DNA from 2 places in the Aeromonas sp. 130281 genome. Region 1 is predicted to be linked to the other one. Evidence: riboswitches for the same ligand, from Rfam matches in the RefSeq annotation. Region 1 holds a riboswitch; the other holds the start of a gene.

What was found. Region 1 has a riboswitch for lysine ahead of AC1IN8_RS15015 (Na+/H+ antiporter NhaC family protein). Riboswitches for the same ligand answer to the same signal wherever they lie in the genome.
Region 2: it holds a riboswitch for lysine, as region 1 does, so the genes downstream of both, lysC (lysine-sensitive aspartokinase 3) here and AC1IN8_RS15015 (Na+/H+ antiporter NhaC family protein) in region 1, are expected to answer to the same signal.

Annotation. Positions count from the first base shown of each region.
Region 1 covers NZ_JBWVQS010000005.1:234,215-241,400, forward strand. The annotation lists gene rrtA (rhombosortase) at 1-544, opposite strand, end outside; gene AC1IN8_RS14985 (tRNA-uridine aminocarboxypropyltransferase) at 510-1,154, shown strand; gene queC (7-cyano-7-deazaguanine synthase QueC) at 1,183-1,872, shown strand; gene queE (7-carboxy-7-deazaguanine synthase QueE) at 1,934-2,605, shown strand; gene AC1IN8_RS15000 (DUF3820 family protein) at 2,607-2,837, shown strand; gene AC1IN8_RS15005 (cob(I)yrinic acid a,c-diamide adenosyltransferase) at 2,834-3,397, shown strand; gene AC1IN8_RS15010 (H-NS family histone-like protein) at 3,469-3,873, opposite strand; lysine riboswitch at 4,194-4,365, shown strand; gene AC1IN8_RS15015 (Na+/H+ antiporter NhaC family protein) at 4,451-6,031, shown strand; gene AC1IN8_RS15020 (thymidine kinase) at 6,118-6,699, shown strand; gene AC1IN8_RS15025 (flavohemoglobin expression-modulating QEGLA motif protein) at 6,754-7,186, opposite strand, start outside.
Region 2 covers NZ_JBWVQS010000001.1:717,209-724,394, reverse strand. The annotation lists gene AC1IN8_RS03140 (LTA synthase family protein) at 1-758, opposite strand, end outside; gene AC1IN8_RS03135 (protein kinase family protein) at 1,008-2,102, shown strand; gene lysC (lysine-sensitive aspartokinase 3) at 2,235-3,587, opposite strand; lysine riboswitch at 3,674-3,895, opposite strand; gene argA (amino-acid N-acetyltransferase) at 4,004-5,332, opposite strand; gene msrA (peptide-methionine (S)-S-oxide reductase MsrA) at 5,585-6,217, shown strand; gene AC1IN8_RS03115 (DUF3802 family protein) at 6,494-6,829, opposite strand; gene AC1IN8_RS03110 (GNAT family N-acetyltransferase) at 6,841-7,186, opposite strand, start outside.

The DNA of each region.
Region 1 (7,186 bases):
GGAAGAGGCCGAGCAGCAGGCCGGCGGCCGAGCCGATGAGGTGCGACTCTATGTGCACCCTGGCGCCAATGAGGGCAGAGACAGGGCTCTCGCCCGCACTGTAAAAATCCAGCCCGAGCTTGATGACGATGCCAAGCAGCATGAGCCAGCCCGAGTAGCGACGATAGCGGATATCCTGCATGGCCCCCCACACGAACAAGCCGTGCAGCAGGCCGGAGAGCCCCATGTACCATTGGGTCTGCGGGCACCACCACCAGATCCCGAGCCCGACGGCCGTCCCCAGCAGCAGGAGCAGCACGGGCAGGCGCCAGCCCGTCAGGTATTCGCGAAACAGGCTGTAGAGCACCGCAAGCCCGCTCAGGTTGAGCAGCAGGTGCCATCCGTTGGTGTGGGCCAGATTGCCTGTTATGATGCGCCACCCTTCGCCCTGGGCGATCAGGTCGCGATCGAAGGAGAGTAGGTGGTTAGGTACGGTGAAGAAGAGCAAGGCAGTGACGAGCGAAAGCGTGATGACCCAGAGCAGACCCGATTTTTCTGACAACATGAAACAACCCAACGACAGAGAGAGCCGATACTGTACACGCTGTGCCCGAGCCCTCAAAGCCTGCCTGTGTGAATATATCCGGCAGGTGCCCCACCTCGCACCGCTCCATATCCTGCAGCACCCCAACGAGGTCGCTCACCCCAAGGGAACGGCCGCCCTGCTGGCCGCCTCCCTCAGCCATGCCCGCATTCACGTGGGGGAGCACTTCGCCGATGCCGACTGGCTCAATGCCCTGCTCGCCGACCCCAAGGTGCAGTGCTATCTGCTGTGGCCCGATGATGAGGCCCTGACCCTGGCGCAGGTGCGAGCGCGCAGTGAGCAAGCCAGAGAGGTGCACTTCATCCTGCTCGATGGTACCTGGCGCAAGGCCTATCGCATGTTGCACAGCAACCCGGCCCTGCTGGGGTTGCCGAGGATCACCCTCGGCGCCATGGCGGGGCAATATTCCATTCGCAAGAAGCCGTTTTCCGAGGCGCTGTCGACCCTGGAGGCGGGCTACCATCTGTTATCCCAGTGGGAAGGGGAGCCCGAGCGCTTCGCCCCGCTGATGAACCTCTTTACCGAGTTGAACCGGCAGTGGCATGACTTTGCCCAAGGCCGCCGTACCTGAATCTGAATTGCAAACAGGAGTGATGAACGTGAAAAAAGCCGTCGTGGTATTCAGTGGTGGTCAGGACAGTACCACCTGTCTGGTGCAGGCCCTGGCCCTCTATGATGAAGTGCACGCCATCACCTTCGACTATGGCCAGCGTCATCGGGAGGAGATCGAGACCGCTCGCCGTCTGGCCGGGCAGCTCGGGATTGCCGCCCACAAGGTGATGGATGTGACCATGCTGGGTGAGCTGGCCGTCTCGGCCCTGACCCGTGACGACATCCCGGTCAGCGGTGAGTTGCAGGACAACGGCCTGCCCAATACCTTCGTGCCGGGTCGCAACATACTGTTTCTGACCCTGGCGGCCATCTATGCCTACCAGGTCGGCGCCGACACCCTGATCACCGGGGTGTGCGAGACCGACTTCTCCGGTTATCCCGATTGCCGCGACGACTTCGTCAAGGCCCTCAATCAGGCGGTGTCGCTGGGGCTGGATCGCGCCATTCGCTTCGAGACCCCCCTGATGTGGCTCGACAAGGCGGAAACCTGGGCCCTGGCGGATCACTATGGTCACCTCGAGACGGTGCGCCAGCAGACACTCACCTGCTACAACGGCATCCAGGGGGATGGCTGTGGCACTTGCCCTGCCTGCGAGCTGCGCAGCCGCGGCCTGCAGCGCTATCTGGACGACAAGGCGGGCATCATGGCCAGCTTGCGCGAGAAAACCGGATTGTGATCCTGCCACTTTCGCGGGTTTGGGGTATAATCCGCGCCTTTTGCAGCAAGCCGTGACCGAGATGCACTACCCAATCAACGAGATCTTCCAGACCATCCAGGGGGAGGGCGTCTTCACCGGCGTGCCCGCCATCTTCGTTCGCCTGCAAGGCTGCCCTGTGGGCTGCCCCTGGTGCGACACCCGCCATACCTGGGTGGTGGATCCTGCCCGTGAGGTGGGCAGTCGCGAGGTGCTCGACCGATCCAACGAGTCCGACGGCTGGAGCAAGATGAGCACGGGCGAGATCCTGGGGAGCTTCGAGACCCTGGGTTACCGGGCGCGTCATGTGGTGTTGACCGGTGGCGAGCCCTGTCTCTACGATCTGCACGAACTCTCGTCGGCCCTGCTGGCGGCGGGATATCAGGTGCAGATCGAAACCAGTGGTACCAGCGAGATCCTGACCCACGCGCAGACCTGGGTCACCGTCTCCCCCAAGATCGGCATGAAGGGGGGCTTGCCTGTGCTGGTATCGGCTCTGGAGCGGGCCAACGAGATCAAGCATCCGGTGGCCACCGAGCGCCACATCGAGGAGCTCGATGCCCTGCTGGCCACGGCCAGCCTGCGTCCCGATGTGGTGATCGCATTGCAGCCCATCAGCCAGAAGCCCAGGGCCACCGAGCTGGCCATGGCGACCTGCATCGCCCGTAATTGGCGGCTCTCCATCCAGACCCATAAATATCTGAATATCGATTGATATGGACAGACTCTCCGATGAGCGGGTATTGCTCACCCTGGCGGGCAAGATGCCCTACGGTAAATATCAGGGGCGACGCATCATAGATATTCCAGAGCCCTATCTGGTATGGATGGCGCGCAGCGGTTTTCCGGCTGGTGCGCTGGGCCAAACCCTGGCACTGGCGTACGAGATAAAACTCAATGGACTGGAGTCCATGATTATTCCCATTATTAACAGGATGTCAGAATGAGAATATATACCCGGCAAGGGGACAAGGGCCTCACGCGGCTGGCTGATGGCTCCTCCCTGGCAAAAGATGACCGGCGGGTCGAGACCTATGGCGCCATTGACGAGCTCAATTCCCAGATAGGTCTGCTGATGGCCGAAATACCCGAGAATGAGCCGGCATTATTGGCTCAACTCATATTGCTGCAGCAGGAGCTGTTTGATTTGGGCGGGGAGCTGGCGTTTTCCAGCGAGGCGCAAAATGCCTCCCTGTGGCAGGTCAATGAGGCCTGGACGGCGCGGCTGGAGCAACAGATTGACGCCTACAGCGCCCAGTTGCCGGTATTGCGCAATTTCATTCTGCCGAGCGGTTCGCGGGCGGCGGCGCAGGCCCATGTGGTGCGCACCCTGACCCGTCGCTGCGAGCGGCTGCTGCTCGGCTTGAGCCGGGAAGAGCAGGTGAACCCGGCGATCCTGCCCTATCTGAATCGGCTAAGTGACTGGTTTTTCACGGTAGCCAGATACTTGCTGGTCTCTGCCGGTACCCCGGAAGTGCTCTGGGTCAAGGCGGCAGACAGGCGCTGAGGCGCCCGGCATGGAAACAATAAAAAACCTCGCATGGCGAGGTTTTTTATTGGGTGGGACCCTGCTTTTGATCAGATGGCAAAGTCTTCCACGGATTTGCCTTCGGCCACGGCCTTGGCAATGGCGGAGGGCATGCGGCCCTGGCCGGTCCAGGTTTTTTCCACGCCATTGTCCAGATAACGATATTTGGCGGGGCGGGGGGCACGTTTGCCTTTGCTGGCCTTGGTGCTTTCGGTGGCAACTGTGCCCACCAATTCAGCAGGATCTATCCCGGCGGCTTTCAACATTTCGGCGTATTCGGCAATTTTCTTCTGATGTTCTTCACGGGCCTGGCGTTCGGCAGATTCATCCTGCTGGCGCTCGGCGACCACCTCGGACAATTTCTGCAGTCCCTCTTCCAGTTGCTCCAGGGACAAATCGCGGCAGGCTGCGCGCAGACTACGGATATTCAGCAGAATTTTCAGAAATTCGTTCATATTGGCTACCACGCGAGCAGAAATATTAATGGGAAGGGCTGGTTTTTCGATAATTTATAGGGGGGATTGGCACCAAGTCAAGTCTGCCAAAATAATTAATTAGGCAGATAAATAAAGTCCGGCAATTATTCACGCTGCCCGCTTTATTCTCTTGGCAGGAGTTTCATTTCCGAATGAGTGCCGAGTAGATGAAAATATCGACCATGTCGTATTTTATGAACCATTTGACTACCATTTTTCCGCTTTTCGCCACACAAGCCTTGAAATTTAATCAAAAAACTTGCTATCACCCGGTGGCTCGATAAAATGTGCCGCGAATACCTTTAAGTAGAGGCGCGCTGCCTATGAGTAACCGAGCGGAGGGTGATGCCTGCGATGCTCGATGAAAGGAGTCGGCGCCGAAGTGACCAGGCCATCATACCGGGTTGCTGGTTCTGCATCGAACAGGTGCAGGACTGCCATAGTCATCCACTATGGAGCGCTACCTGAAGGGGCTGAGGAGTATGCCCGCCCTGGGTTTTGTTTCTTTGATCCTCTCGGTAGATCTCCACCTGTTGTCTTTAGGTGCAAAGAGATCATGGACATTGTTCATTACGCCGACTCCGGTTGGTCCGTCGTTCCCCCCCTGTTGGCCGTCGCCCTTGCGATCATCACCCGCCGCGTCCTGGTGTCGCTGGGGGTGGGCATAGTCGCAGGCAGTCTGCTGCTCAACCAGTTCTCCCCCCTCGAATCCCTGCATTACATGCTGAACACCGTGCTCAAGATCTTCTGGGTCGACGGTGCGCTCAACCGGGACAACGTCAACATGATCCTGTTCATGTTGCTGCTGGGGGGCCTCATCAGCCTGATGAGCGTCTCCGGGGCGACCCGGGCCTTTGCCGAGTGGGCCGCGCGCCGCGCCAAGACCCGCAAGGGGGCCAAGGCCCTCACCGGCATGATGGTGTTCGCCTTCTTCATCGACGACTTCTTCCACAGCCTGTCGGTGGGGGCCATCTGCCGCCCGGTTACCGATCGCTTCCAGATCTCCCGCGCCAAGCTGGCCTATCTGCTGGACTCCACCGCGGCGCCGGTCTGCGTGCTGATGCCCATCTCCTCCTGGGGCGCCTACATCATCGCCCTGGTGGGCGGCATCATGGCGGCCCATGGTCTGACCGATCAGAGCCCCATCTCCGCGTTCGTCGAGATGATCCCGATGAACCTCTATGCGGTCTTCACCCTGATCATGGTGCTGGTGGTGATCGCCTTCCAGCTCGACATCGGCGCCATGCGTCAACACGAGCAGTGGGCGCTGGAGGGCAAGCTGTGGGATGAGTCCAAGGGCCGTCCCATCGGCCTGGACATGGAGTCTCCCGAGGAGAGCAATGGCGGCATGATCGACATGGTGCTGCCGATCCTGACCCTGACTCTGGCGACCGTCTACTTCATGATCGGTTCCGGCGCCGCCGTGCTGGCCGACAAAGGCCTGCCGTTCAGCGTGCTCGGCTCGTTCGAGAACACCAACGTCGGCTCCTCCCTGGTCTATGGCGCCCTGTGCAGCCTGGTGGTCTCCATCGGTCTGGCCATGCGCCTCAAGCTGGGTGCCAGCAACTGGATGAAGGCGGCCCCCCAGGGGATCATGGCCATGCTGCCCGCCATCAACATCCTGCTGTTTGCCTGGACCATAGGCGCCGTGGTGCGCGACGTGGAGACCGGCAAGTACCTGGCTTCCATGGCCAATGGCAACCTGCCGATCGAAGTGCTGCCGGCTGTGGTCTTCGTGCTTTCCTGCGCCATGGCCTTTGCTACCGGCACCAGCTGGGGCACCTTCGGCATCATGCTGCCGCTGGCCGGCGACATGGCGGCCGCCAGCGACATCAGCCTGATGCTGCCGATGCTGGCCGCCGTATTGGCGGGCTCCGTGTTCGGTGATCACAGCTCGCCCATCTCCAGCACCAGCATACTGTCTGCCACCGGCGCCGGCTGCCATCACATCGATCACGTGATGACCCAGCTGCCTTATGCGCTGGCCATCGCCTTCGGTGCCGCGCTCGGTTACCTGGTGATGGGGCTGATGCACTCGGTGCTGGCTGGTTTCACGGTCAGCGCGCTCTGGTTCCTGATCTTCTCCGGTTACCATTTGCGCAAGGCTCGGATGCACCGCGCCCTGGCCGTCGCATAAAGAGAGCAAGGGGCCCACGGGTCCCTTGGTTTTGGCAGGGGCTTTGGTTAGCATGCCCCCCATCAATCCCGTTTCGGAACCCCATCATGGCTTCACTGCACTACAAATTCGCCACCATGAACTCGGGCAAGTCGACCCAGCTCATCCAGGCCCACTTCAACTATCTGGAGCGTGGCATGTATCCGCTGGCCATGACCCCCGCCATCGATGACCGCTTCGGTGCCGGGATCATCAGCGCCAGGGTCGGGCTGGAGCTGAAGGTGGAGGTGTTCAGTGACAGCTGCGATCTGTTCGAGATGGTCAAGGCGCGCCATGCAAATCGCCATATCGATGTGTTCATCGTCGACGAGGCGCAGTTCCTGACCCGGGAGCAGGTGTATCAGCTCGCCCGCATCGTCGATGAGCAGGACATACCGGTGATCGCCTACGGCCTCAAGACCGATTTTCGCGGCGAGCTGTTCCCCGGCTCCTACCACCTGCTCTGCCTGGCGGACAAGTTCGAGGAGCTCAAAAGCATCTGCTGGTGCGGCAACAAGGCGCACATGAACTCTCGCGTCAACGAGGCGGGGCAGGTGATGCGCGACGGCGAGCAGGTGGAGATAGGGGGCAACGATCGCTATGTGTCGCTCTGCCGCAAGCACTATCTGGAAGGACGGGCTTACAGGTAAGCCACAGCATGAAAAAGGGCGCCTCGGGGGCGCCCTTTTTTGTCGACGAAGGGTTCAGTCTATCTCTATGTCCATCGGCGCTATGATGGGGTCGGCCACCGGCAGGCGGTGGAACAGCTGGCGAAAATGCTGCTGTACCCGGCCTATGTCCACCAGGGACATGCCGGAGGCGAAGCCGAACCAGACATAGAGACCGGTGAGATCGCGAAACATGGGGGGCAGGTAGCGGGGGGCGTCGATGAGCCCCTCCAGATAGTGCTGATAGAGCACGGGGATGTCGTCCAGGGTCACCTTGCCGACAAACAGCATGGGCAGGATCTCCGGCACCCCTTCCAGCACGGCGCTGCGGATGAAGTTGACAGTCTCCACATAGCCCTTCACATAGGAGAGATCCTTGGTGAAGCAGGCGCCGCCCTCGACCATGCCGCCCCTAAACACCCGCTGGGTGATCTTGTAGGCATCGTGCTCGCTGGCCCCCTTCTCGACG
Region 2 (7,186 bases), on a different contig from region 1:
AGCACCATGCTGCCCCAGGCGAGGTAGTAGTGCTCGGGCCGAAAACCCGACCAGAGCAGAAACTCCCCCAGCTTGAACACCACGAAGCCGTGCAGCAGCACGAAGGTGAGGTTGCCGAGCAGCAGGCTGCCCAGCACCCGGGAGCGGTAGCTGCGACGCAGCCGCGGCAGCAGGGCCCTGAGCACGGCGGCGCTCACCAGCAGCACCAGCAGCAGGCTGGTCATCAGATAGGTCAGGTTGAAGCCGCGCTCCGGCAGGGTCTGCAGGATCTGGCTGTACTCGGCGCTCTCGGGTCTGTCTGCCAGCAGCAGGCCGATGCGCAGCTGGTAGCGGCTGTCCAGGGCGTCGTCGGGGGCGCGCAGGGCGCTATTGAGATCCAGGGTGCAGCGGTTCTGGCGACACTTCTGGCGCTTCTCCACCGCCTGGCTCAGCTGATCGATGCGAATGCCCTTGTCGTTGAGCAGCTCCACCCGCACCTTGTCCCCCGCCTGCAGCGGCTTGAGCAGTTGCCACTGGCTGCGCACCACCAGATAGAGGCCGCGACTGTCGCTCTTGTAGAGCAGGCTGTGGCGGGTGAGGGTGGCGATGGGCTGATCGGCGGGCCCCAGGATCAGCGGTTGTGCCTTCCCGAGCCAGCCGGCGGGATTGAGCAGCGGCAGGGCCAGGGTCAGCAACAGCAGGGCGATCAGCAGGCCGAACAACCACCCGGCCAGAGACCGGGAGAGGGAGGGGCTGTGACCACAGACGGGGGCATTCATAGGGGCTCATCCTTGGAGCGGGCAGGGCAGCAGTGCTGCATCTATTTTGACCCGATGGTGAGGGGCTTGTTCCTTGATGTCAATTTAATGACGACGGGATGAATCCTGGGTGACAGCCTGGGCGTGCAAATTGTGATCCCGATCCGGGAGGGGCACTCATTCTGTGATGAAAGCGTCATCATGGGGCTTTGCCGCTGGTCTGGGAGGGGGGCGCTGTTTAGTCTCTCAGTAACGGTTGGAGGTACATGTATGAATCCCAAGGTTGCGGCACGTCAGGCAAGATTGCTCCAGATGCTGGAGAACGGGGACGAGATCCGGATCGGGCGTGAGCGGGACTGCCCCCTGCCCCTGGCCCAGTTGACCAGGCTGACCGAGGATCACCCGGACGTCGTCAAGGTCTATGGTCACGGGCTCACCGCCGAGGTGTTCCACCTCAAGGTGGAGGGGCACCACTGGTGCCTGAAGCGCTGCCGGCCAGACTCCCTGGTGGCCAACGTCGACGGCAAGACCGCCTTTCTCACCGAGCTGGAGCGGCGCCGGGAGATAGAGAGCCTGCGGGAGCTGCACCCTACCATCCTCTCCAACGTGGTCTGCACCAGCTTCGGCTCCGCCCGCGCCGGGGTGCTGGTCTCCCCCTGGCTGAGGGGCGAGCCGGTGCGCAGGCTCAATGAGCGCAACCTGGCGCAGATGCTGGCGGTGGAGGCGGAGCTGGCCCGCTGGGGCTGGTTTGACTGGGATCCGAGCCCGGGCAACCTGCTCGACGACGGCCAGCAGATCTCGGTGTTCGACTTTGGCTACATGTGGCCCTTCGATCCCCTCCACGAGTTCAACTCCAACGGCCTCACCGATCCGGCGTTTCATGTGCCTGAGCGGCTGGAGACGCGCACCCTGTCCGGGCTCTGGCTGGAGCAGAGCGATCCCCTGCCGCTGTTTCGCCACTGGCGCACGCTCTGCCTCGCCTGGGCGAAGGGGGAGTTGCAGTACCTGAGCCGGGAGGGGGCCAGCGCCCCCGTGCTGGCCCGGATGCAGGGGTTGGTGGGGGAGTGGAGCGCGGCGCTGGCAAGCGAGCAGGCGCTCGCCGCCAACTGGTGGCGCGACATGTATCGCAGCCATCGGCTCGACATCCAGGACGATCTCAGCGGCAAGAGCTGCGGCCCCATGACCCTGCGCCGCCTCGACTGGCTGGAGCTGGCGGTGCGGGATCACTTCCCGGCGCTGGCCGATAACCTGGGGTTTGACGAGGCCGGGCTCAGCCAGGCTGCGCTGTTGCAGCGGCTGGGGGGGCTGCGCGAGCAGATCCGGGCCAACCTGTTGCCGACCCGGACCCGCCAGCCTGCGCGCTGACATGGGGACGACAGCATGACGAGAGGGGCGCATCGGCGCCCCTCTTCGTTGGTATAGGGTCGCCATGGGCTTCCCCTGATGCCAGCCCCTTTTCCCTCGCGGGGAGAAGGGGCTGGCAAGGTTTTGTCAGGCTCAGTCGAGCAGCTCCTGATGGAGGCGGTTGACGATGTGGCCCGCCTCGCTCTCCTTGACCAGGAAGCAGAGGTTGTGGGCGCTGGCGCCGTAGCAGATCATCCGGATGTTGTGCTCGCGAATGGCGTCGAACACCCGGCTGCCCACCCCGGCGGCCTCGCTCATGCGGTTGCCGATGAGGGCCACCAGCGCGAAGTCAGTCTCCACCTCCACCTTGCACAGCTGGCCGAGCTCCGCCAGCACCTTGTCGCCCAGGATGGGCTCGCCGTTGCTCTGGCTGCCGGTGTGATCCAGGGTCAGGGAGACGCTCACCTCGGAGGTGGTGATGAGATCCACCGAGATGCGGTGACGGGCCAGGATGCCGAACACCTCGGCCAAAAAGCCGTAGGCGTGGAACATGTTGAGGCTGTGCAGGGTGACCAGCACCTGCTGGCGGCGCAGGGCCACGGCGCGAAACAGCGGGTTGCTGCCGGTGCTGGCGCGGATCCAGGTGCCACCGGCTGCGGGATCCCTGGCGGAGCCGACGAACACCGGAATGTCCTGGCGCAGGGCGGGTTGCAGGGTGGCCGGGTGCAGCACCTTGGCGCCGAAGGTAGCCATCTCGGCCGCCTCCACGAAGCTGATTTCCGGGATGGGGCGGGCCCGGGTGACCAGGCGCGGATCCGTGGTGTAGATGCCGGGCACGTCGGTCCAGATCTCGATACTGCCGGCGTCCAGCGCCTCGGCGAGCAGGGCCGCGCTGTAGTCGGAGCCGCCCCGGCCCAGGGTGGTGGTGCGGCCATCGGCGTCGGCGCCGATGAAGCCCTGGGTGATGATGAGGCTGTCACCGAGCAGGGGGCCCAGGGTGGCTTGGCAGAGGGTGCGGGTGGCGGCCAGATCCACGGTCGCCTTGCCAAAGCGGCTGTCGGTGCGCAGCAGCTGGCGCGCGTCCTGCCACTGGGCCTTGATGCCCCGCTGGTGCAGCAGTTCGGTGAAGAGGCGGGTGGACATCAACTCGCCGCAGGCGATGAGGCGGTCGGCCAGCTCCGCATCGGTGTGCTGGCAGGCCTGGCGGGCCATGGTGCGAATCTCGCCAAGCTGGGCGTGGATGAGAGCGCTCACCTCGTTCGGGTTGCCGAGCGCCGTGAGTATGGCCTGCTGGATCCCGGTCAGCTTGTCGAGCTGGGCATCCTGCCCGGCTTCGTCCAGTTCACCCTGGGCCAGGCTCACCAGCAGGTTGGTGACCCCGGCGCTGGCGCTCAGTACCACCACCCGGGTCGCCGGATTGGCCAGCACCACGTCGGCGCAATGGTTCATGGCCGCGGCATCGGCGACACTGGTTCCGCCAAACTTGGCGACGTTGATCGGGTTCATTGCATACTCCTGTCTCAAGGTGAAAATCCGGTTTCATCGGGCAAAAGAGAGGAGGAGGCAGAAAATGGCAGGAATAGCGAAGGATCCCGGCCAGAAGCACTCCATCCGCGGTGCCCATCCCACAAGGATCCTGCTGGATGCCTGTGGGATGCACACGACCGATGACAACCCGGGGGATTCAGCCCCCGCAGCCGACGTTGAGGTATCCAGTTGCCTCACTCGTCTCGGCGCTGCTCCCCCTGACCCAAGTTCACCGGACTCTGGTGTCCTCCCTTGGGCTGCCTGGGCAGCGCTCCTCTTCTGGTGCCACCCTGGAGGGTGGCGTGCATGTAGAAATACCCTGCACTGGATTGCACTGTCAATCGAGTTTGTAAAAAAGTACACAATTGGCAACAACCAGGCACAAGATCAATCAGTTACGAAATGGTCTTGGACAAAACCTTGGAGCGGCGCTGCCAGTTGTAGAGCCGCTGGCGCGCCACCGGCAGATCTTCCACCTCCAGGGGATCGAAGCCCCGCTCCCGGAACCAGTGGATGGAGCGGGTAGTGAGCACGAACAGGCGGCGGATGCCGAGCCGCTTGGCCCGCTCGGCCACCTTGGCTACCAGCTGATCCCCCCGGTTGGAGTTGCGGTACTCGGGATGGATGGCGACGCAGGCCATCTCGGCCATGGCCTCTTCCATGAAGCAGTAGAGCGCCGCGCAGCCGATGATGAGGCCGTCGCGCTCTATGATGGTGAACTTGTCTATCTCCATCTCCAGCTGCTCCCGGGAGCGGCGCACCAGTATGCCTTCCTCCTCCAGCGGCCGGATGAGATCCAGGATGCCGCCGATGTCCTCTATGGTGGCGGCCCGCGCCCGCTCGGCGCTTTCGCGCACTATCTGGGTGCCGAGCCCCTCGCGGCTGAACAGCTCCTGCAGCATGGCGCCGTCATCCTGATAGCTCACCAGGTGGGAACGCGGCACGCCGCCGCGGCAGGAGGCGATGGCCGCGCGCAGGTAGCGGGCGGTGCCGGACATCTCCTCGCCCGCCTGCTCCAGCTCCACCAGCAGCTCCTCGGCCTGCTCGGGGAAGAGTTCGGAGATGGCCACGCCCTGCCTGTTCATCACCCCCTGGGTGCTGCTGAAGCAGATGAGCTTGTCCGCCTTGAGATCCACCGCCACCCGGCGCGCCACCTCTTCCGAGCTCAGGTTGAAGCTCTCGCCGGTGACCGAGCAGCCGATGGGGGAGATGAGCACCAGCCCATGCTGATCCAGCTGGCGGGTGATCCCCTCCACGTCGATGCGCCGCACCCGGCCGCTGTGGCAGTAGTCGATGCCATCTTCCACCCCCAGCGGCTGGGCGGTGACGAAGTTGCCGCTCACCACGCTGATGCGCGCCCCCTGCATGGGGGTGTTGGCCAGCCCCATGGAGAGCTGGGCCGTGATGTCGTATTGCAGGCCGCCGCACACCTGCTTGATGATGGCGAAGCTCTGATCGTCGGTGACCCGGATCCGTCTGTGGTATTGGGCCTGGATGCCTGCGCGGGCCAGCGCCTCGTCGTTTTGCGGACGCGAGCCGAACACCAGAACCAGGCGGATCCCCAGCGTCTGCAGCAGGGCGATGTCGCTCACTATGTTGGCAAAGTTGGGGTGGCAGATGGCTTCCCCGCCCATCATCAGCACGAAGGTGGCACCCCGGTGCACGTTGACATAGGGGGTGGATTGCCGAAAGGCATGGACCAGGCTGGGTTCGCGTTCACGCACGTGTTTCGTTCCATAAAAAAGCAGCAATTTGCTCAATATATGAAAATAAATTCATAAATCAAGACTAAATATTTGTTTTGATGTTTTGTGCCGCCATTTTGACCAGCCGTAGACGCCCTGCGCCCGGGCGAGCCGGAAGGCGGTCAGCCCGCTGAAGGGACCGCCCTGGTTGATCCGGGCTCATAACCTGTTATCTTCGGGGTTCCTTTTCGTCAGCCGCGTCGCGCGGGATTTTATTCAAGGACAGGGCATATGGAGCAGATTATTTCACCGGCAGAGGCCCTGCCGGGACGACGGGAAGCGCTGGCGATCGGCCAGCAGCATGCTGTCAACGGCCACCCGACCCAGGGCCCCTGGCCCGAGAGGATGGAGCTGGCCTGGTTTGGCATGGGTTGTTTCTGGGGCGTGGAGCGCCTGTTCTGGCAGCAGCCCGGCGTCTATTCCACCGCCGCCGGTTATCAGGGGGGCCTGACGCCCAACCCCACCTACAAGGAGGTGTGCAGCGGCCTGACCGGTCATGCGGAGACGGTGCAGGTGGTGTTCGACCCCAAGGTCATCAGCTATGGCGAGCTGCTCAAGCTATTCTGGGAGCAGCACGATCCGGCCCAGGGCATGCGCCAGGGCGGCGACATCGGCACCCAGTACCGCTCGGTGATCTTCTATGGGGATGAAACCCAGGAGGCCATCGCCCAGCAGAGCCTGGCGGCCTACCAGCAGGCCATGATGGCGAGCGGCGATGCCCGCGCCATCACCACCCGGATCCTGCCGCTGGCGCCCTTCTACTACGCCGAGGATTACCATCAGCAATATCTGGAGAAGAACCCGGAAGGCTATTGCGGACTGGGGGGCATTGGCGTCTGCCTGCCCCCCAGCCTGAACCGCTGAGGCGCAGTCTGGATAAAACAGGGGCCATTAGGCCCCTGTTTCGTTTTTTTGAAAGAAATATTAAAAAAAGCATCCTGGCCGGGAACTTAACCGAACCTCGGCAGACTAATAGGGTAGCTACCATGGACGGCAGCCAAGACCAGACATATTTCTTGCCTCGATATTCATTCAACTGACAAGCGCGATGAATCGGAAGTGATAGCAAGCAGGGCTGCCCTTTGAGGCGGCCCTTTTCATTGCGGATCGTTGCGGGCCCTGCGGCCGCGGGGGAGGGGACTAGCCGATGGTGCTGTCGAACAGGTTCTTGATGAGATCGATGAACTCATCGAGGAAGGCGTGCTGGGCCGGGGTGGGCGCCCGCAGCCAGACGGCGGAGAGCACCTCCTCCAGATCGGCCACCACGGCGTCGGCCTCCTGCATGATCATGAAACGCACCTTGGGGTCGAGCTGGGGGTTCTGCTCGCAGATGGCCATGAGGTTGCCTGCCACCCGGTTGCTCACCAGATCCTCTATGGTCTGGGTGCCCGTGCCCTGCTGCTGGCTCTCGAACAGGCCCAGACTCTCTACCAGATACTCGATAAGCGCAATATAACCGTCGCTCTCTACCACCATGATGGCTGCCTTCATTCATCGCTTTGGGGAAATGGTGGGTATTTTAGTGGCTGGCCCCCGCTTGGCAAGCGGCAGTAGAGGCGATGGCGGACAAAACTGACCCCGCCGCGCTCCACGGTTTCCAATCCGGCCTGCTCGAAGCCGTGGCGCAGAAAGAGCGCGAGGCTGAAGGCGCTGGCCTCTGTGGTCAGGCTGTGCAGGCCCAGCTGGCTCGCCGCCTGCAGCGCCTGCGCCAGCAGCAGGCCGCCGAGCCCCTGGCGCGGATGATCCGCACTCACATAGAGCAGGCTGAGGTGGCCGTCATCGCTTAAGGTGACAAAGCCAAGGGGGATGCCCTCCTGCTCGATGATCCAGCCG